3 regions of the Streptomyces sp. NPDC001068 genome follow, and region 3 is predicted to be linked to each of the others. Evidence: predicted binding sites of a transcription regulator. Region 3 holds the regulator's gene; each other region holds the start of a gene.
What was found. The regulator HrcA, encoded in region 3, represses chaperone genes, less so after heat shock. The targets are predictions, from matches to a motif close to TTNGCACTCNGNNNNNCNGAGTGCNAA.
Positions count from the first base shown of each region.

Region 1 (7,013 bases), on a different contig from region 3:
GACCGGGTCGTCGCCCAGGCGGTCGAGGCCGCCCGCGCCTTCGGCTACACCACGCTCTCCTGCTCCTCCACCGGCAACCTGGCCGGCGCGGTCGGTGCCGCCGCCGCCCGGGCCGGCTTCCGCTCCTGCGTGTTCATCCCGCACGACCTTGAGCAGGGCAAGATCGTCATGGCCGCGATCTACGGCGGGGAACTCGTCGGCATCGAGGGCAACTACGACGACGTGAACCGTTTCTGCTCCGAGCTGATCGGTGACTCGGCGGGCGAGGGCTGGGGCTTCGTCAACGTCAACCTGCGGCCGTACTACGCGGAGGGGTCCAAGACCCTGGCGTACGAGATCTGCGAGCAGCTCGGCTGGCGGATCCCGGACCAGCTCGTCATCCCGATCGCCTCCGGCTCCCAGCTCACGAAGATCGACAAGGGGCTCCAGGAGCTGATCAGGCTCGGGCTGGTCGAGGACAGGCCGTACAAGATCTTCGGTGCCCAGGCCGAGGGGTGCTCGCCGGTGTCGGTGGCCTACAAGGCGGGCCACGACGTGGTGCGGCCGCAGAAGCCGAACACCATCGCCAAGTCCCTGGCCATCGGCAACCCGGCCGACGGTCCCTACGTCCTGGACATCGCGCGCCGCACCGGCGGTGCGGTGGAGGACGTCACCGACGAGCAGGTCGTCGACGCGATCAAGCTCCTCGCACGGACCGAGGGGATCTTCGCGGAGACCGCCGGCGGGGTGACCGTCGGCGTGACCAGGAAGCTCATCGAGAACGGGCAGATCGATCCGGCGAAGTCGACCGTCGTACTCAACACGGGTGATGGTCTGAAGACGCTGGACGCCGTGGCGGGGACCGGGCTCACGGCGACCATTCGCCCGAATCTCGAGTCCTTCCGTGAAGCCGGGCTCGCCTGAGTCGGCCGTGAACAACCAAAGGCGTCGCCCCCAACCGGAGGTTCAAACGTGAGCGTCACCGTCCGCATCCCCACCATCCTGCGCACCTACACCGGTGGCCGGGCCGAGGTCAGCGCCGAAGGCGGGACTCTCGGTGAGGTCATCTCCGACCTGGAGAAGAACCACACCGGCATCGCCGGCCGTGTTCTCGACGACGACGGCAAACTGCGCCGCTTCGTGAACGTGTACGTCAATGACGACGACGTGCGCTTCGAGCAGGGTCTGGAGACGGCCACCCCGCACGGGGCCGGCGTCTCGATCATCCCGGCCGTGGCCGGCGGCTGACCTGCCGTCCCGCTGACAGGCTGATCGGATGACCGAACATTACCTTCGGTAACGCCGATCACCGACTGTTCATCTGATTGCCCCCTCCGTGAGAGAAGCGGAGGGGGCAATTCTGTGTGGTTGAGCGCGGTACAGTTGGGGAACACGGTCCCGATCTCCGGGGCGGGAGCCCTGTATTCGTCACCGCCGGCCTGCCAAGAAGTAGCCAAAGTGTGCGGGTCGTATGCGGCTTTTGCGGCTTTTATGGGGCCCGACTTGCCCTGAATTCAGCCGAATTCTTACTACATTCCGGACCCTTCCCGTCCAGAATTCTCGTCCGATTGACCTGTTGCAGACGGCAGTTGGACAGATACATTCAGCCGCGGTCGACGCGTTCCGGCGCACGCCCCCAACCATTGGGGGGTGAGGTCTGACCCGGATCCGCGAAGTGTGGATCTGTGCAAGGGCCAGTAATAGGGGAGTTAGGCATGGCTCAGGGCACCGTCAAGTGGTTCAACGCGGAGAAGGGGTACGGCTTCATCGCGGTCGACGGTGGTGCGGATGTTTTCGTCCACTACAGCGCGATTCAGATGGACGGCTACCGCACCCTGGAGGAAGGCCAGCGGGTCGATTTCGAGATCTCGCAGGGCCAGAAGGGGCCGCAGGCGGACATGGTCCGGCTCGCGACCAGCTGAAGCACGCGCCGACTGACAGCGTCGTTCTTCTCTCTCTGTTCAGAGGGCTCGTATCCCATGGGGAGTCATGGGTTACGAGCCCTTTGGCATGCCCGGGACGAAACGGCGCGCCGGGCGCCGCGGGTGCGGCCCGGCACGGGGTGCCGTGGGGCCGCCGCGCCGGGCGCCGACGGGCGTGGGCGCGCCCCAGTCTCCGGGAGGCGCTTGCACTCGGCATGGGCGAGTGCTAATCATTGGCGTTAGCACTCTGAAGGTGAGAGTGACAAAAATGGACCGGGTCGGTGAGGCCCGCAGGCCGGGTGGGGCAAGGAACCCACGGGTCGGCGAGCCGTCCGTCGCGGGCGCGGGCGCGGTCCGAAGACTCACCCCCAGTCCTGGAGGGACCACTTCACATGGCCAAGATCATCGCGTTCGACGAGGAGGCGCGGCGCGGCCTTGAGCGCGGTATGAACCAGCTCGCCGACGCCGTCAAGGTCACCCTCGGCCCCAAGGGCCGCAACGTCGTCCTTGAGAAGAAGTGGGGCGCCCCCACGATCACCAACGATGGTGTCTCCATCGCCAAGGAGATCGAGCTGGAGGACCCGTACGAGAAGATCGGCGCCGAGCTGGTCAAGGAAGTCGCCAAGAAGACGGACGACGTCGCCGGTGACGGTACGACCACCGCGACCGTTCTCGCCCAGGCCCTGGTCAAGGAAGGCCTGCGCAACGTCGCCGCCGGCGCCAACCCGATGGCCCTGAAGCGCGGTATCGAGAAGGCCGTCGAGGCCGTCTCCGGTGCCCTCCTGGAGCAGGCGAAGGACGTCGAGACCAAGGAGCAGATCGCCTCCACGGCCTCCATCTCCGCCGCCGACACCCAGATCGGCGAGCTCATCGCCGAGGCCATGGACAAGGTCGGCAAGGAAGGCGTCATCACCGTCGAGGAGTCCCAGACCTTCGGTCTGGAGCTGGAGCTCACCGAGGGTATGCGCTTCGACAAGGGCTACATCTCGGCGTACTTCGCCACCGACATGGAGCGTATGGAGGCGTCCCTCGACGACCCGTACATCCTGATCGCCAACTCGAAGATCGGCTCCGTCAAGGACCTGCTCCCGCTGCTGGAGAAGGTCATGCAGTCGGGCAAGCCGCTGCTGATCATCGCCGAGGACGTCGAGGGCGAGGCCCTGTCGACCCTGGTCGTCAACAAGATCCGCGGCACCTTCAAGTCCGTCGCGGTCAAGGCCCCGGGCTTCGGCGACCGCCGCAAGGCGATGCTGAACGACATCGCCATCCTCACCGGCGGCGAGGTCATCTCCGAGGAGGTCGGTCTCAAGCTCGAGAACACGACCCTCGACCTGCTGGGCCGCGCCCGCAAGGTGGTCATCACCAAGGACGAGACCACCATCGTCGACGGTGCCGGCTCCACCGAGCAGGTCCAGGGCCGGGTCAACCAGATCCGCGCCGAGATCGAGCAGTCCGACTCGGACTACGACCGCGAGAAGCTCCAGGAGCGCCTGGCCAAGCTCGCCGGTGGCGTCGCCGTCATCAAGGCCGGTGCCGCGACCGAGGTCGAGCTCAAGGAGCGCAAGCACCGCATCGAGGACGCCGTTCGCAACGCGAAGGCGGCCGTCGAGGAGGGCATCGTCGCCGGTGGTGGCGTGGCCCTGCTCCAGGCCTCCCAGGTGTTCGAGAAGCTGGAGCTCGAGGGTGACGAGGCGACCGGCGCCAACGCCGTGAAGCTCGCCCTGGAGGCCCCGCTCAAGCAGATCGCCGTCAACGGTGGTCTCGAGGGTGGCGTCGTCGTCGAGAAGGTCCGCAACCTCCAGGTCGGCCACGGCCTGAACGCCGCGACCGGCGAGTACGTCGACATGATCGCCGAGGGCATCATCGACCCGGCGAAGGTGACCCGTTCCGCGCTGCAGAACGCCGCCTCCATCGCCGCGCTGTTCCTGACCACCGAGGCCGTCATCGCCGACAAGCCGGAGAAGGCCGCCGCGGCCGCTCCGGGCGGCATGCCGGGCGGTGACATGGACTTCTGATCGACCCTGGTCGATCGCTCGTCCTGACCGAGGGCGGTACCCCCTGATCGCAGGGGGTACCGCCCTCGGGCGTTTTCGCCGTCCGCCGTCCGGCCGGCGCGGTGGATCGTGGCCGGGGTCACACGGCTTTCCGGCGGTGACGGGAATGCGTGCCTCCGAGCGGGCCGTTGAGCACACGTGTGCACTCGATGCGTGTGCACATACCGCCTGGTATACGACACGACCCACCCACGAGGAGCCCCCCACGTGACCGTCACCCAGCCCCCCGCCTCCCGCGCGGCCGAGATCCTGTCCCGTCCGATCACCCTGAACGGGCTCACGGTCCCCAACCGGATCGTGATGGCGCCGATGACCCGCCAGTTCAGCCCGGGCGGCGTCCCCGGCGAGGACGTGGTCTCGTACTACGCGCGCCGGGCCGCCGCCGGTGTCGGCCTGATCGTCACCGAGGGCACGTACGTCGGTCACGACTCGGCCGGGCAGAGCACCCGCGTCCCGCGGTTCCACGGCGAGGAGCAGCTGGCGGGCTGGGCGAAGGTCGCCGAGGGCGTGCACGCGGCCGGCGGCACCATCGTCCCGCAGCTGTGGCACGTCGGCATGGTCCGCAAGCAGGGCCAGCCGCCGGTCGCGGACGCCCCCGCGGTCGGGCCCTCCGGCATCCGCCTGGACGGCACCGAGGGCGAGGGCAGGGCGATGACCCGCGAGGACCTGGACGACGTCATCCGCGCGTTCGCCGAGGCCGCGGCCGCCGCCGAGCGCATCGGCTTCGACGGGGTCGAGCTGCACGGCGCCCACGGCTACCTCCTCGACCAGTTCCTGTGGGCGGGCACCAACCGCCGTACCGACGGCTACGGCGGCGACCCGGTCGCCCGTACCAGGTTCGCGGCGGAGATCGTGGCCGCCGTGCGCGCGTCGGTCTCCCCGGAGTTCCCGGTGATCTTCCGCTACTCGCAGTGGAAGTCGGACAACTACGACGCCCGCCTCGCCGAGACCCCGGAGGAGCTGGAGGCGATCCTCAGCCCGCTGGCGGCGGCCGGTGTCGACGTCTTCCACGCCTCCACCCGCCGCTACTGGCTCCCCGAGTTCGACGGCTCCGACCTCAACCTGGCGGGCTGGACCAAGAAGCTGACCGGGAAGCCGGCCATCACCGTCGGCTCGGTCGGCCTGGACGGCGACTTCATCAAGGCCTTCGCGGGCGAGGGCTCCCCGACCCGGGGCATCGAGGACCTCCTCGACAGCCTGGAACGCGACGAGTACGACATGGTCGCCGTCGGCCGCGCCCTCCTCCAGGACCCGGAGTGGGCGGCGAAGGTGCTGGGCGGCCGTACCCAGGACCTGAAGTCGTACGACGCGGAGGCACTGAAGACCCTGAGCTGACCCACCCCGTGCGCCCCCGGCCCGGCGGCGGCCGACCGCGGAGCGGGGGCGCACGCGTACGTCGGGGACGGCGCGCGGACCGTGCCGGGCATCCGGGGCGCCTCGGGCCGGTGATGGCCGGGGGATGCGCCGGTACCTTCGCGAGCATGCGGATACTGCATCTCTCGGACACGCACCTGGAACGCACCGACACCCCCAACCGGCGCGGCGTCAACGCCACCGCCTCCCTGCGGCTCATGCTCGCCGAGCTCGGCGGTCTGACCTGCTTCGACGCGGTCGTCGTCACCGGCGACCTGGCCGACGAGGGCGCGGTCGAGGCGTACACCGCCCTGCGCACCCTGATCGGCGGCTACGCGCGGGAGCGGAACATCCCCCTTTTCTGCACCACCGGCAACCACGACGAGCGCGAGGCCTTCGCCAAGGTGCTGGGCAGCGGGCATCTGGCCGCCGACGGCACCGACCGCGCGGAGCAGGTGTTCGGCGGCGAGGAGGTGGCCGCCGTCAGCACGGTCGGCGGCCGGCGCTTCATCACCCTGGACTCGCTGGTGCCGGGCAAGGTGTACGGCCGGCTCGGCGCGCCCCAGCTGGAGTGGCTGCGCGAGGTGCTGCGCACCCCGGCCGAGCACGGCACGGTCCTCGCCTTCCACCACCCGCCCTTCGCCCTGGACCTCTCGGTGACCCAGCCGGCCTTCGGGCTGCGCGACCCGGGCGAACTGGCGGCGGCGATCCGGGGCGGTGACGTGCGGATGATCCTCAACGGGCACTACCACCTCCAGCTCTTCGGCCTGCTGGAGTCGGTGCCGGTGTGGGTGACGCCGGGGGTCGTCAACCGGATCGACCTGAGCGTGGCCCCCGGTGAGCGGGCGGTGCGCGGCGCGTCGGCGTCGCTGGTGGAGCTGGGCGGCCCGTCCGGTCCGCTGTGCCACACCTTCCACGCGCGCGATCCGCGGGCCCACGAGACCGTGTACGAGATCGACGAGGCGCAGGCCAGGGAGTTCGTCGCCCGGCACGGCTGACGGGCCGGCCGGTACGGGTCCGGATCAGAGGTTGCCGAGGGGCTCGATGTCCCTGTGGACGGGGGTGCCCCAGACCCGCAGCACCTCGTAGTCGGTGAACTCGTGGACGAGCCGGTAGGCCATGGCCGGCCGGGAACCGTGGCGCTGGGCACTGAGGTACAGCTCGGCCTCGCGCCGGTCCCGGCGGGGGGTGCCGCACAGCTCCCACTCCCGTCCGTTCCACGCCTCCGGCAGCCACCGCTGCTGGGCCTGCGGCCGGTCCGCACGCACCCCGTACCGGGACATCGAGGGCCCCGCGGCCGCCTCGCCCTGCGCCGGCCGGGACCCGCCCGCGAACTCCGACCGCCGGGCGGCCCGCCGCCGCGTCTCGCAGAGCAGACACAGATCCGGGGCGCTCTTGTCCACGGGCCCCTGCGGGTGCTCGGCGCACCGCGTGGCGGGCGCGGACGCGACGACGCTCTCCTCCAGCAGGTCGAGAGCGCGCCGGAGGTCGTCCTTGACCTCGTGCAGCTTGGCGTCGGACGTGGTGGCGGTCAGCGCCTCCCCGTGCTCACCGAGCAGACGAAGGGCCCGGCCCAGGGCGGTGAGCTGCGCGTGATTCATGCACCCCAGCGTGGCACACGACGCTGACAACGCTCCGTCGGAGCGAAGGAGAGAAGAGGGCTCGGAGCCGGCGGCCCGAGTCCGGGCAACCTTTCTCACATCGC
Region 1 covers NZ_JBIAYD010000012.1:275,074-282,086, reverse strand. Annotated here, with positions in the region: gene thrC (threonine synthase) at 1-903, shown strand, start outside; gene ACFY3I_RS32260 (MoaD/ThiS family protein) at 952-1,227, shown strand; gene ACFY3I_RS32255 (cold-shock protein) at 1,695-1,901, shown strand; gene groL (chaperonin GroEL) at 2,294-3,916, shown strand; gene ACFY3I_RS32245 (NADH:flavin oxidoreductase) at 4,163-5,290, shown strand; gene ACFY3I_RS32240 (metallophosphoesterase family protein) at 5,437-6,306, shown strand; gene ACFY3I_RS32235 (hypothetical protein) at 6,331-6,909, opposite strand.
Region 1: the regulator HrcA is predicted to act here: its motif matches at 2,105-2,131, upstream of groL (chaperonin GroEL).

Region 2 (7,013 bases), on a different contig from region 3:
GACGATGCCCTCCTCGACCGCGGCGCGGGTCGCGGAGATGGCGTCCTCCAGACGGTGCTTCTTCTCCTTCAGCTCCACCTCGGTGGCGGCGCCGACCTTGATCACGCACACGCCGCCGGCCAGCTTCGCGAGGCGCTCCTGGAGCTTCTCGCGGTCCCAGTCGGAGTCGGTGTTCTCGATCTCGGCCTTGATCTGGGCGACGCGGCCGGTGACCGCACCGGACTCACCGGCACCGTCGACGACCGTGGTGTCGTCCTTGGTGACCGTGACACGGCGGGCGGAGCCCAGCACGTCCAGGCCGACCTGGTCGAGCTTGAGGCCGACCTCCTCGGAGATGACCGTGGCGCCGGTGAGGATCGCCAGGTCCTCCAGCATCGCCTTGCGGCGGTCGCCGAAGCCGGGGGCCTTGACCGCGACCGCGTTGAAGGTGCCGCGGATCTTGTTGACGACGAGGGTGGAGAGCGCCTCGCCGTCCACGTCCTCGGCGATGATCAGCAGCGGCTTCGAGGCGTTGCCCTGGATGATCTTCTCGAGCAGCGGGAGCAGGTCCGCGATGGAGGAGACCTTGCCCTGGTTGATGAGGATGTAGGGGTCCTCGAGGACGGCCTCCATGCGCTCCTGGTCCGTCACGAAGTACGGGGACAGGTAGCCCTTGTCGAAGGCCATGCCCTCGGTGAAGTCCAGCTCCAGACCGAAGGTGTTGGACTCCTCGACGGTGATGACACCGTCCTTGCCGACCTTGTCCATCGCCTCGGCGATGAGCTCGCCGACCTGCTGGTCCTGGGCGGACAGCGCGGCGACGGCGGCGATGTCGGACTTCTCGTCGATCGGGCGGGCCGTCGCGAGCAGGTCCTCGGAGATGGCGGCGACGGCGGCGTCGATGCCCTTCTTCAGGGCGGCCGGGGAGGCACCCGCGGCAACGTTCTTGAGGCCCTCACGGACGAGCGCCTGGGCCAGCACGGTGGCGGTGGTCGTACCGTCACCCGCGATGTCGTTGGTCTTGGTCGCCACCTCCTTCACCAGCTGGGCGCCGAGGTTCTCGTACGGGTCCTCGATCTCGACCTCGCGGGCGATGGTGACACCGTCGTTGGTGATGGTCGGGGCACCGAACTTCTTGTCGATGACGACGTTGCGGCCCTTGGGGCCGATCGTCACCTTGACGGTGTCGGCAAGCTTGTTGACGCCGCGCTCAAGGGCGCGACGGGCGTCCTCGTCGAACTTCAGGATCTTCGCCATGGGAGCGGTTCAGCCCTCTCGGAAAACGTGAGTGAAACGAACCGCGCCCCCGACGCCCGGCTTCATGAGATCGCGGGGGCCAGGGGCGCAGTTCAAAGCAGAATGTGCTTGGGGTGAACTACTTCTCGATGATCGCGAGCACGTCGCGAGCCGAGAGGACGAGGTACTCGTCGCCGTTGTACTTCACCTCGGTGCCGCCGTACTTGCTGTAGAGCACGACGTCGCCGACCTTGACGTCGAGCGGCAGGCGCTCGCCGTTCTCGAAGCGGCCCGGGCCCACGGCGAGGACGGCGCCCTCCTGGGGCTTCTCCTTCGCGGTGTCCGGGATGACCAGGCCGGAGGCCGTGGTCTGCTCGGCGTCGAGCGGCTGGACCACGATACGGTCCTCAAGCGGCTTGATGGCAACCTTGGAGCTGGTGGTCGTCACGATCCGACCTCCCCCTTCGGAGATCTCACGGGGTTAACTGTCTGAGGTGGCGACCAGGTGGATCCGTCGTCGCGGGTGCCGGACCTGCCCGTCGCGTTGTTGGCACTCTCATCTGCCGAGTGCCAGAGCCGAGACTATGACCGGGATTAGCACTCGGTCAAGCGGAGTGCCAATCGGCCGCGGCGCGGCGCCGAAAAACACCGACCCGACCTAGAGGTAGTCCTCCAGCCGTCCCACCGTCAGACCGCCTTCCTGGACCCGGCGGAGCAGTCGGGTGGTGCGTTCGCGCAGGGTCAGGCCGGTGGCCTCGTCCGGGCCGACCAGCACGATGTCGCCGGGGCGCAGCCGCTTCTCGCCGTGGCGGTAGCCGATGCCGTCGCCCGTGACGGCCGCGCGCCACAGGACCACCGCCGACACCCCGCAGTCGGCCGCCGCGCGCAGGGTGGTGGCGTCGTACGTGCCGTACGGCGGCCGGAAGAGCCGGGGACGGATGCCGAAGCGGGACTTCAGCTTGTCCTGCTGACCGCAGATCTCGGCGCGCTGGCCGGCGTAGGGCAGGCCGGACATGGCCGGGTGGTCGAGGGTGTGGTTCTGGACGCTGGCGCCGACCTCCTGGAGGCGGGCGAAGTGGCCGTAGCCGGGGCCGACCACGCTGTCCGTGAGGAACATGCTCACCGGGAGCCGCAGTTCACGGACCATGTCCACGAACCGGGGGTCCTTCTCGGCGCCGTCGTCGTAGGTGAGGAAGACGACCTTGTCGGTGGTGGTGACGTGGTCGACGACCGGGGGCAGGGCGGTGTGCAGGGCGAGCGGGTGCAGCGGGGGGTGCGGGGCCGGGAGCAGGGGCGCGGCCAGGCCCCAGTGGCGGTAGGGCGGTTCGCCCGAGGGGCCGTGCGGGCGCACCCGGTCGGCCGCCTTCTTGCCGAGCCGTTCGATCGGGTCGACGGACTGGGCACAGCCCGCCAGGAGGAGGGCGGCGGTCAGCAGCGCGGCCGTCGCCCTCGGCCGGCTCACAGGTAGTCCTCCAGGCGCGCCACCGCATAGCCCTCGCGGGTGACCTTGTTCAGGAAGCGGCGCATGTCGTCGACCATCGTGCCGTCCCAGTCGTCGGTGCCCCGGAAGTGCGTGAGCACGATGTCGCCGGGGTGCAGGCCGCGGTCCCACTCGCGGTACTCCCAGTGGTCGACGAACACCTCCTCGTCCCAGATCGGCGCGTACTTGATGCCGCAGGACTTGGCGGCGCGCAGGGTGTCGCCGTTGTAGTTGCCGTAGGGCGGCCGGAAGACCGTCGGCGCCTTGCCGAACTGCTTCTTCATGATCGCCTGCATGCCGCAGATCTCGTCCCGCTGCTCCTCGTAGGACAGACCCGGCAGGTAGGGGTGGGTCAGGGTGTGGTTGTTGAGGGTGTGGCCCTCGGACTGCATCGTGCGGAAGTAGCCGTAGTCGTCCTTGACCAGGTAGTTGCTGAGGAACGCGGTGTAGGGGATCCGCAGGTCGTTCATCATGCGGAGGAACCGCGGGTCCTTGTTCGAGCCGTCGTCGATGGTGAGGAAGACGACCTTCCGCCGGGTCGGGATCGTGGTGAAGACGGGCGGGAGGTCGTCCTCCACCTGCCCGTCCACCTCGAAGCCGTCGCGGGCGGTGATCCTCGGCTTCACCTTCGGCGGGGCCGGGGCCCGCAGCGGGACCGCGTCCAGGCCCCAGCGCCTGGCGGCGGCGACCAGGGCGGCGTGGGAGTCGGGGGCGGCGGCGGGCCTGTGCGGCCGCGGCTGGCCGGCGGCGGGGCGGGCGGTGGAGCCGTTGTCGGGCCCCGCGCAGCCGGACAACAGGGCGGCCACGGCCAGCAGGCCCGCCGCACCCACCTTCAACCCTTTTTTGTCATTTTGTACGACTACTCGCATGGTGTCGGATCCTCCCAGGACCTCCCCCGGAACCGGGTCCGACACCGCCGCCGGAGGCGGACCATCCACCGACTGGCCGACAATGACCCGGTGAACGACGCCCTCGCCCCCCTCCTGACCCCCGAGGGCCGCGCCCTCCTCGCCGAGGTGCGCGGCACCGCGCCCGCCGACGAACTCGCCGTCGCCACCCGGCTGCGCCGAGAGCATCCGGCCCAGCTGGTGTCGGCGGCGCTCTCCCAGGCCCGGCTGCGGCAGCGCGCGGCGGTGAAGTTCGGGGAGGCGGACGCGGACCGCATGTTCTTCACGCCGAACGGGGTCGAGCAGTCGACGCGGGCGAGTGTCGCCGCGTACCGGGCCGAGCGGCTCAAGGCACTCGGGGTGACCTCGGTCGCCGATCTGTGCTGCGGGATCGGCGGCGACGCGATCGCGCTCGCGCGGGCCGGGATCCGGGTGCTCTGCGTGGACCGGGACCCGGTGACGGCGGCCGCGGCCCGGGCGAACGCCGACGCGCTGGGCCTCGCGGACCTGATCGAGGTCCGGGAGGCGGACGTCACCGAGGTGGACACGGCCGGCCACGACGCCGTGTTCGTCGACCCGGCCCGGCGCGGCGGGCGCGGCCGCATCTTCGACCCGGAGGCCTACTCGCCGCCGCTGTCCTGGGCGGTCGAGGCGGCCCGCCGGGCCCCGGTGACCGCCGCGCTGAAGATCGCCCCCGGTGTCCCGCACGAGGCGGTGCCGGCGGACGCCGAGGCGGAGTGGATCTCGGACGCGGGCGACGTGAAGGAGGCGGTGTTCTGGTTCGGGACGGCGCCCGGGGCGGTCCGCGCCACGCTGCTGCCCGGCCCGCGCACGCTGCTCGGCCGGGGCCTGCCCGATCCCGCGGCCCGGCCGGTCGGCCGCTACCTGTACGAGCCCGACGGCGCCGTCATCCGCGCCCACCTGGTCGCCGAGGTGGCCGAGGAGCTCGACGGCGGGCTGATCGACCCCACCATCGCCTACATCACCGCGGACGAGCGGCACACCACCCCGTACGCGAGCGTGTACGAGATCACCGACCTACTCCCCTTCAACGTCAAGAAGCTGAAGGCGCTGCTGCGTGAGCGCGGGGTCGGCACACTGACCGTGAAGAAGCGCGGCTCGGCCGTGGAGCCGGAGGAACTGCGCAGGAAGGTCAGGCCGCAGGGACCGAACGCGGCGACCGTCTTCCTGACCCGGGTGGCGGGGGCGCCGACCATGCTGGTCGGAGCCCCCGCACCGGCTACTGGTGCTGAGCGGTCCTGACCGAGGCCAGGTTCGGCTCGGCGGCGGGCCGCACGGACCTGGTGCCGGCCGAGACGGGCTCACCGGCGTCCGTGCGCAGCGCGAGGGTGCGCGCGGCCGGGGCGACGCCGTTGTAGTACGGCCGGTACACGAAGTCGTTCCCGCTCGCGCTGATCGACGAGCCGGCCGTGTTGAGCGCGCCCAGCGTGACCGAGCCGGTGTCGCCGAAGGCGATCACGGCCTGGGTGCCGGCGGACTCGCGCAGCAGGTAGCTCTTGACCTCGTCGGACAGCGCGGGCCGGGAGGTCCACAGCACAGGGCCGTAGATGTTCATCGCCGAGCCGGCGGAGACCCCGTCGCGCCAGGAGCCGGCGTAGGCGACGGCCGTCTGGCTCGGCGTGGTCCACCAGAACTTGGCGACGGCCACCGACAGCGCCTCGCTGTTGGCACCCGTGATCGGGTAGTAGTAGTACGACGACGGCCACTTGGAGAACGACGTGTGGGTCAGCGCGTACTTGGCGTCCGCCCCGACCGTGATCACCATCGTCTTGGCCGGGTTCAGGCTGTTGAGGTAGGTCTTCACCGCCGACGTGAGCGACTTGCCGCTGGTCAGGACCACGCTGCCGGTGCTGTCCGTGCCCTCCGCGCCGGCCGCGGCGGCCGCCGGGAGCGCCGCCTGGTAGTCGGTGCCGCTGGCCAGGAAGACGTACGACGGGCTGGTGGTGACCGTCTTGGCGGCCTTGACCGAGGTGTCGTAGCGGTCCGTGCCGGAGACCCGCTTCGGGACGTAGCCGAGGGACTTCAGCTGGGTGGAGACGTTGGTGGTGAGGACCGAGGTCCCGCCGACCATCCAGACGTTCGAGCCCTTCTTCAGGGACCGCTTCAGCTCGTTCTGCACCGCCGTCGACAGCCCGGTCTTCGCGGTCGTCAGCACCGGGCCCTGGCGCTTGCCGGCGAGTGCGGTGGCGGTGGGCGCGTCGGCCGAGTCGTCCTGGTTGAGCAGCACCGCGGACTTGGCGTCCAGCAGTCCCGGCTCGCTGTGGCCGACGGTGTTCCAGCTCCAGCGCGAGGCGGCGACGACCGTGCCGTTCGCGTCGGCACCCCAGACGCGGGCGGTACTGTTCTTGCGCACCGGCTGCCAGCTGGGGTTGTCCTGGAAGTTCCGGCCGTCGGTGTCCGCGACCTTGGTCAGCTCGCCGGTGGCCACGTCCGCGTACTCGACGGTGTGCACGTCGCCGCTGTCGGGCGAGGTGTGCGCGTCGAAGACGATCCGGGTGCCGGTCGGCGACCAGGACGGGTTGGCGTACCAGCGCGGACCCGTGGTGAGCTGCTTGACGCCGGTGCCGTCGGCGTTCGCCGTGAACACCTGGTAGTTGCCGTCGGTGTCCTTGCGGACGAACGCCAGCTTCGTGCCGTCGGGCGACCAGTCGGGCTGCTCGGCGTCGGTCAGGACGCGCTTGACCGTCTTCGCGTCCGAGTCGTAGACGTACACCCCGGCGTTGTCGTAGCAGCCGTAGTTGACGTTCCGCTGGAAGGCCACCAGACCCGACGCCGGGTTCACCGTCGGGTGGGTGTCGCAGACGGTGGACGGCTCCAGGGTGTCGCTGAGCAGCGGCTCGGGGGCCCATGACCCGTCCGAGGGGCCGTAGGCGAGCTGGCCCCCGGTGGAGAAGACGACGTAACGGCCGCTCCAGCCGTAGGCGAGGTCCTCGTAGACCGCGCTGGAGCGCACGCCCGTCGCCCAGGGCAGGGTGATCCTGGTGGAGCCGCTGGGACGGTAGCTGGAGATCTGGCCCGCGCTGGTGACCAGTCGGCTGCCGTCCGGCGCCCAGGCGGCCCAGTCGCCGCCGACGCCCGGAATCTGTGTGGTGACGCCCGTCGCCGGGTCGATCAGCATGCCCTCGTCGACGAGGATCCTGCCCTCGGTGCCGGGCCAGCTGCCGGCGTCGTCGGCGACGGCGCCCGGCGCGAGCGCCAGGGTGCCCGTCGCGGCCAGTACGGCCGCGGTCGCGAGCGCCGCCGTGCGGCGGCGCGTGAACATTCTCAAGTTGTCGACCCCCCATGGTCTGTACCGCCCCTGTTGCAGGGGCCGGGTCACTGTAGTGACCAACTAGTTGCCATGGGAACAGAGTTGCGGATGAACACCTGTGTGCTTCCAGGTTACGAACCGCACGCGCGCGCCCTGGCCA
Region 2 covers NZ_JBIAYD010000010.1:300,008-307,020, reverse strand. Annotated here, with positions in the region: gene groL (chaperonin GroEL) at 1-1,236, opposite strand, end outside; gene groES (co-chaperone GroES) at 1,355-1,663, opposite strand; gene ACFY3I_RS28235 (polysaccharide deacetylase family protein) at 1,874-2,677, opposite strand; gene ACFY3I_RS28230 (polysaccharide deacetylase family protein) at 2,674-3,564, opposite strand; gene ACFY3I_RS28225 (methyltransferase domain-containing protein) at 3,655-4,845, shown strand; gene ACFY3I_RS28220 (cell wall-binding repeat-containing protein) at 4,823-6,865, opposite strand; gene ACFY3I_RS28215 (RNA polymerase sigma factor) at 6,985-7,013, opposite strand, start outside.
Region 2: the regulator HrcA is predicted to act here: its motif matches at 1,810-1,836, upstream of groES (co-chaperone GroES).

Region 3 (7,013 bases):
GACGTCCCGAGGCGTGTGTCGCGGAGGCCCGCGCGGCCGGTTTCGAGCACGTCAACCTCGATCTGATCTACGGCACGCCGGGGGAGTCCGACGACGACTGGCGGGCCTCGCTGGAGGCGGCCGTCGGGGCCGGCCCGGACCACGTGTCGGCGTACGCGCTGATCGTCGAGGAGGGCACGCAACTGGCCCGCCGGATCCGCCGGGGCGAGGTCCCGATGACCGACGACGACGTGCACGCGGACCGTTATCTGATCGCCGAGGAGATGCTGTCGGCTGCGGGCTTCGACTGGTACGAGGTGTCCAACTGGGCCACCTCGGAGGCCGCGCGCTGCCTGCACAACGAGCTGTACTGGCGGGGCGCCGACTGGTGGGGCGCGGGACCGGGCGCGCACGCGCACGTGGGCGGCGTGCGCTGGTGGAACGTCAAGCATCCGGGGGCGTACGCGGCGGCGCTGGCGGCGGGGCGCTCGCCGGGCGCCGGGCGTGAGGTCCTGACGGACGAGGACCGCCGGGTGGAGCGGATCCTGCTGGAGCTGCGGCTGCGCGAGGGCGTGCCGCTGACGCTGCTGAAGGAGCAGGGGCTGGCGGCCTCGCGGCGGGCGCTGGGGGAGGGGCTGCTGGAGTCCGGCCCGTACGGCGACGGGCGGGCCGTGCTGACGCTGCGGGGGCGGCTGCTGGCCGACGCGGTGGTCAGGGACCTGGTGGACTGACGGGCGCCGCGACGGGGGCTAAGGGGTCTGACGGGCGCCGCGACGGGGGCTAAGGGGTCTGACGGGCAGCGCGGGGGCTACGGGGCCGTCACGAAGTCGATGAGTTCCTCCACCCGGCCGAGCAGTTCCGGTTCCAGGTCCTTGTAGGAGCCGACCCGGGCCAGGATCGCCTGCCACACCGCGCCCGTGTTGTCCGGGGGCCAGCCGAGGGCCCGGCACACGCCCGTCTTCCAGTCCTGGCCGTGCGGGACGCGCGGCCACGCCTCGATGCCGACGGCGGCGGGTTTCACCGCCTCCCAGATGTCGATGTAGGGGTGGCCGACCACCAGGGCGTGTTCGCTGGTCACCGACTGGGCGATGCGCCACTCCTTGGTGCCGGGGAGCAGGTGGTCCACCAGGACGCCGAGGCGGGCGTCGGGGCCCGGCGTGAAGTCGGCCACGATCGACGGGAGGTCGTCGACGCCCCCCAGGTACTCCACGACCACGCCCTCCACGCGCAGGTCGTCGCCCCAGACCTTCTCGACGAGTTCCGCGTCGTGGCGGCCCTCGACGTAGATGCGGCCGGCGCGGGCCACGCGCGCGCGTGCGCCGGGGACGGCGACCGAACCTGAGGCGGTGCGGGAGGGGCGTGCGGGGGCGGCGGAGGCGGGGCGTACGAGGGTGACCACCCGGCCCTCCAGGAGGAAGCCGCGCGGCTCCAGCGGGAAGACGCGGTGTTTGCCGAAGCGGTCCTCCAGGGTGACCGTGCCCGCCTCGCAGCGGATCACCGCGCCGCAGAAGCCGGTGCCGGGTTCCTCGACGACCAGGCCGGGTTCGGCGGCCACCTCGGGTGCCGGTCTCGGCTTCTTCCAGGGCGGGGTCAGGTCGGCGGAGTACTGGCGCATTCGGATGACGATAGGAGAAGCGGGGGCGGCGTGGTCACGACACGCCGAAGCGGGCGGCCAGCGCGTCGCGTTGCCGTCGTACGAACGCGGCGTCCACCACCGCTCCGTGACCGGGCACGTACCGGGCGTCCTCGCCGCCGAGGGCGAGCAGCCGGTCCAGGGCGGCCGGCCAGCGGGACGGCACGGCGTCGGGGCCCGCCTGGGGGTCTCCGGACTCCTCCACCAGGTCGCCGCAGAACACCACCGGCCGGTCGTCCGGGCCGCCGGAGTCGCCGGTGACGAGGACCGCGAGGTCGTGGGCGGTGTGACCGGGGCCGACGTCGGCCAGCAGGGCCCGGCGGCCGCCGCCGAGGTCGAGGGCGCACTCGCCGGAGACCGGGTGGCCGGGCACGGGCAGCGCGTCGGCGGACTCCTCGGCCAGGTCGGCGGGCAGGCCGTTGCGTACCGCGTCCTGGCACAGTTCCGCGCGGCCGTGCGCGAGGACGGCCTCCGCGCCGGCCGCCGCGTACACGGCGGCGCCCGCGAACACGGGGGTGCCGAAGACGTGGTCGAAGTGCGGATGGGTGAGCGCGAGATGGGTCACACGGCGCCCGGCGAGCCGCCGCGCCGCGTCGCGCAACCGCGCGCCCTCCGCCAGACTCGACCCCGCGTCCACCATCAGGGCACTGCCCGCCCCGAGAACCAGCCCGGCCGTGCAGTCCCAGCCCGGCAGCCGGCGGCGGCCGACCCCCTCGGCCAGTCGCTCCCAGCCCAGCTCTTCCCAAGTCACCGTCATACCGCGACGCTAGCCGTGGAACGCCGTGGGTCCCGACCGACCTTGCCCAGTCGGTACCCGACGGCCGTACACTGGGCCGGGGATCCTGGCACTCGGGCTCGAAGAGTGCCAGACGAAAGACCCGAAAGGCCGCGGGGACGACTTTCTGGAGGTGTGGCGCCGCATGCTGAGTGAACGCAGGCTTCAGGTATTGCGCGCCATCGTCCAGGACTACGTCGGAACCGAGGAACCGGTCGGGTCGAAGGCGCTGACCGAGCGGCACAACCTGGGCGTCTCCCCGGCGACCGTACGCAACGACATGGCCGCCCTGGAGGACGAGGGGTTCATCGCCCAGCCGCACACCAGCGCCGGGCGGATCCCCACCGACAAGGGCTACCGGCTGTTCGTGGACAAGCTGGCGGGCGTCAAACCGATGAGCGCGCCCGAGCGGCGGGCCATCCAGAACTTCCTCGACGGCGCCGTCGACCTGGACGACGTGGTGGCCCGCACGGTGCGGCTGCTGGCGCAGCTGACCAGGCAGGTCGCGGTCGTGCAGTACCCGTCGCTGACGCGGTCCACCGTGCGGCACGTGGAACTGCTCGCGCTCGCGCCGGCCCGGCTGATGCTGGTGCTGATCACCGACACCGGGCGGGTCGAGCAGCGGATGGTCGACTGTCCGGCGCCGTTCGGGGAGTCGTCGCTGGCGGACCTGCGGGCACGGCTGAACAGCCGCGTCGCCGGCCGCCGGTTCTCGGACGTGCCCCGGCTGGTGGAGGACCTGCCGGACGCATTCGAGGCCGAGGACCGCGGCACGGTCTCGGCGGTGCTCTCCACGCTGCTGGAGACGCTCGTCGAGGAGAACGAGGAGCGGCTGATGATCGGCGGCACCGCCAATCTCACCCGCTTCGGACATGACTTTCCCCTCATGATCCGGCCCGTCCTGGAGGCTCTGGAGGAACATGTCGTCCTCCTCAAGCTCATGGGCGAGGCCGGGGATTCGGGCATGACCGTACGCATCGGTCACGAGAACGCCTACGAGGGACTCAACTCCACGTCCGTGGTGTCGGTCGGTTACGGTTCGGGCGGCGAAGCACTCGCCAAACTCGGCGTGGTCGGACCGACCCGCATGGATTACCCGGGAACGATGGGAGCGGTACGAGCGGTGGCACGGTACGTCGGACAGATCCTGGCGGAGTCGTAAGTGGCCACGGACTACTACGCCGTTCTCGGCGTGCGCCGCGACGCGTCGCAGGAAGAGATCAAGAAGGCCTTCCGTCGGCTCGCGCGCGAGCTGCACCCGGACGTCAACCCGGATCCGAAGACCCAGGAGCGGTTCAAGGAGATCAACGCCGCTTACGAGGTGCTCTCGGACCCGCAGAAGAAGCAGGTCTACGACCTCGGCGGCGATCCGCTCTCGCAGAGCGGCGGCGCGGGCGCGGGCGGCTTCGGGGCGGGCGGCTTCGGGAACTTCTCGGACATCATGGACGCGTTCTTCGGCACGGCGTCGCAGCGCGGACCGCGCTCGCGCACCCGCCGCGGCCAGGACGCCATGATCCGGATCGAGGTCGAGCTGGACGAGGCGGCCTTCGGCACGACCAAGGACATCCAGGTCGACACGGCGATCGTCTGCAACACCTGCAACGGTGAGGGCGCGGCGCCGGGCACCTCGGCCCAGACGTGTGACATGTGCCGCGGGCGCGGCGAGGTGTCGCAGGTGACGCGGTCCTTCCTCGGCCAGGTCATGACCTCGCGGCCGTGCCCGCAGTGCCAGGGCTTCGGCACGGTCGTGCCGACGCCGTGCCCCGAGTGCGCCGGTGACGGCAGGGTGCGCTCGCGCCGGACGCTGACCGTGAAGATCCCCGCGGGTGTCGACAACGGCACCCGGATCCAGCTCGCCGGCGAGGGCGAGGTCGGCCCCGGCGGCGGTCCGGCCGGTGACCTGTACGTCGAGATCCACGAGCTGCCGCACTCCACGTTCCAGCGGCGCGGCGACGACCTGCACTGCACGGTGACGATCCCGATGACGGCGGCGTCGCTCGGCACGAAGGTGCCGCTGGAGACGCTGGACGGGCTGGAGGAGGTCGACATCCGGCCGGGCACCCAGTCCGGGCAGTCGATCCCGCTGCACGGGCGCGGTGTCACGCATCTGCGGGGCGGCGGCCGGGGCGACCTGATCGTCCACGTCGAGGTGACGACCCCGACCAAGCTCGACCCCGAGCAGGAACGCCTCCTGCGCGAACTGGCCAAGCTGCGCGGCGAGGAACGCCCGACGGGGCAGTTCCAACCGGGTCAGCAGGGTCTGTTCTCGCGGCTGAAGGACGCCTTCAACGGCCGCTGACGGGTCGCCCGCGACGGTCGCCGGGATCCCGGGGGTCCGCGCCCGGACCCGGACCCGGGTCGGCCCCCGGACCCGTGCGGCTGCCGCGGGGGCGTGGCGGGCGGGGACACCGTCCCTTCGGCCCGGACATGTCTGGCATGTGCCGCGGGGGCGGCCCGATTCGGTCTTGTTCGGAGGACGTGACAACATGCCGTCATGTCCTCCGCGCTGACCGATCTCTTCCCGCTTCCGATCGTGCAGGCCCCGATGGCGGGCGGGGTCTCCCTCCCGCGGCTCGCCGCCGCCGTCTCCGAGGCGGGCGGACTGGGGTTCCTGGCCGCCGGGTACAAGACCGCCGACGGGATGTACCAGGAGATCAAGCAGTTGCGGGGACTGACCGGCCGCCCCTTCGGCGTGAACCTGTTCATGCCGCAGCCGGAGCACGCCGAGTCCGGCGCGGTGGAGGTCTACGCGCAGCAGCTGGCCGGTGAGGCCGCCTGGTACGGGACCGAGCTCGGCGATCCGGACAGCGGCCGGGACGACGGCTACGACGCGAAGCTCGCCGTACTCCTGGACAACCCGGTGCCCGTGGTCTCCTTCCACTTCGGCGTGCCGGCCCGTGAGGCGCTGGAGGCCCTGCGCCGGGCGGGCACCCGCACCCTCGTCACCGCCACCACCGCCGAGGAGGCCCTGGCCGCCGAGCAGGCCGGCGCGGACGCGGTGATCGCCCAGGGCGTGGAGGCCGGCGGGCACCAGGGCACCCACCGGGACGTGCCGGAGAACGACGGTTCCGGGATCGGCCTGCTGTCCCTGGTGGCCCGGATACGCGAGACCGTGGGCATCCCGGTGGTCGCCGCCGGCGGCATCATGCGCGGCAGCCAGATCGCCGCCGTGCTCGCCGCGGGCGCCAGCGCCGCCCAGCTGGGCACCGCCTTCCTCGCCACCCCCGAGTCCGGTGCCGCCGACCCGTACAAGCGGGCGCTGACCGACCCGCTGTTCACCCGGACCGCGCTGACCCGCGCGTTCTCCGGCCGGCCGGCCCGAGGCCTGGTCAACCGCTTCATGCGCGAGCACGGCCCGTACGCGCCCGCCGCCTACCCCGAGGTGCACCACCTCACCTCCCCGCTGCGCAAGGCCGCCGCCGCGGCCGGGGACGCGCAGGGCATGGCGCTGTGGGCGGGGCAGGGGCACCGGATGGTCAGGGAGCTGCCCGCGGGGCGGCTCGTGGAGGTCCTCGCGGAGGAACTCGCCGCGGCGTCGACAGTGTTGTCGTCCACGACCGGCGCGGACGGCGGTGCCCTGGGCGGTACGGACGTGACGGGAGCCGGGCGGTGACCGCCCCGGTGTTCGTGCTCGACCCGCTGGTCGTGCCCGACTTCTCCGGTGGCGAGGTCGTCCTGGACGGTCCCGAGGGCCGGCACGCCGTCTCCGTGAAGCGGCTGCAGCCCGGTGAGGACGTCATCCTCACCGACGGGCGCGGACGCTGGGGCGAGGGCGTCGTCAGGGCCGCCGAGGGCAAGGACCGGCTGGTCGTGACGGGCCTGGGGCAGCTCCACGAGGAGCCCCTTCCGCAGCCCCGTATCACCGTCGTCCAGGCCCTGCCCAAGGGCGACCGCGGCGAGGTCGCCGTGGAGACCATGACCGAGGTGGGCGTCGACGCGGTGGTGCCCTGGCAGGCCGCGCGCTGCATCACCCAGTGGAAGGGCGAGCGGGGAGTGAAGTCCCTCGCGAAGTGGCGGGCCACCGCCCGCGAGGCCGGCAAGCAGTCCCGCCGGGTGCGCTTCCCGGAGATCGCGGACGCGGCCACCACCAGGCAGGTCGCCGCGCTGCTCGCCGGCGCCGCCCTGGCCGTCGTGCTCCACTCCGACTTCGAGCACGGCAGCGAACCGCTCGCCACCGCGCCGCTGCCCGCCGAGGGCGAGATCGTGCTGGTCGTCGGCCCCGAGGGGGGTGTCGCCCGGGACGAGCTGGCGCTCTTCGAGGAGGCGGGTGCGAGGGCCTGCACCCTGGGGCCTACCGTGATGCGCACATCGACCGCCGGGACCGCGGCCACCGCGCTGCTCCTCGGACGTACCGGCCGGTGGTCCTGACCCGTACGACAGCACAGGGGGAACGCGCCGTGGAACTCGCCCAGGTCCGGCTTCTGGTGTCCGACTTCGCCGCCTGCTACCGCTTCTACGCCGAGGTGCTCGGGCTGAGGCCGCAGTCGGGGGCGAGCGAGGGACCGTACGAGAAGTTCAGTCCGCACGCCGGGTCGGCGGGGATAGCCCTGCAGGACCGGACGATGATGGCCGAGGTGCTGGGCGAGGTGGGGGACACCGCGACCGGGCACCGTTCGCTGGTGGTGC
Region 3 covers NZ_JBIAYD010000014.1:254,000-261,012, reverse strand. Annotated here, with positions in the region: gene hemW (radical SAM family heme chaperone HemW) at 1-710, shown strand, start outside; gene ACFY3I_RS35535 (DUF3097 domain-containing protein) at 788-1,594, opposite strand; gene ACFY3I_RS35530 (MBL fold metallo-hydrolase) at 1,629-2,369, opposite strand; gene hrcA (heat-inducible transcriptional repressor HrcA) at 2,533-3,549, shown strand; gene dnaJ (molecular chaperone DnaJ) at 3,550-4,686, shown strand; gene ACFY3I_RS35515 (nitronate monooxygenase) at 4,882-6,000, shown strand; gene ACFY3I_RS35510 (16S rRNA (uracil(1498)-N(3))-methyltransferase) at 5,997-6,755, shown strand; gene ACFY3I_RS35505 (VOC family protein) at 6,785-7,013, shown strand, end outside.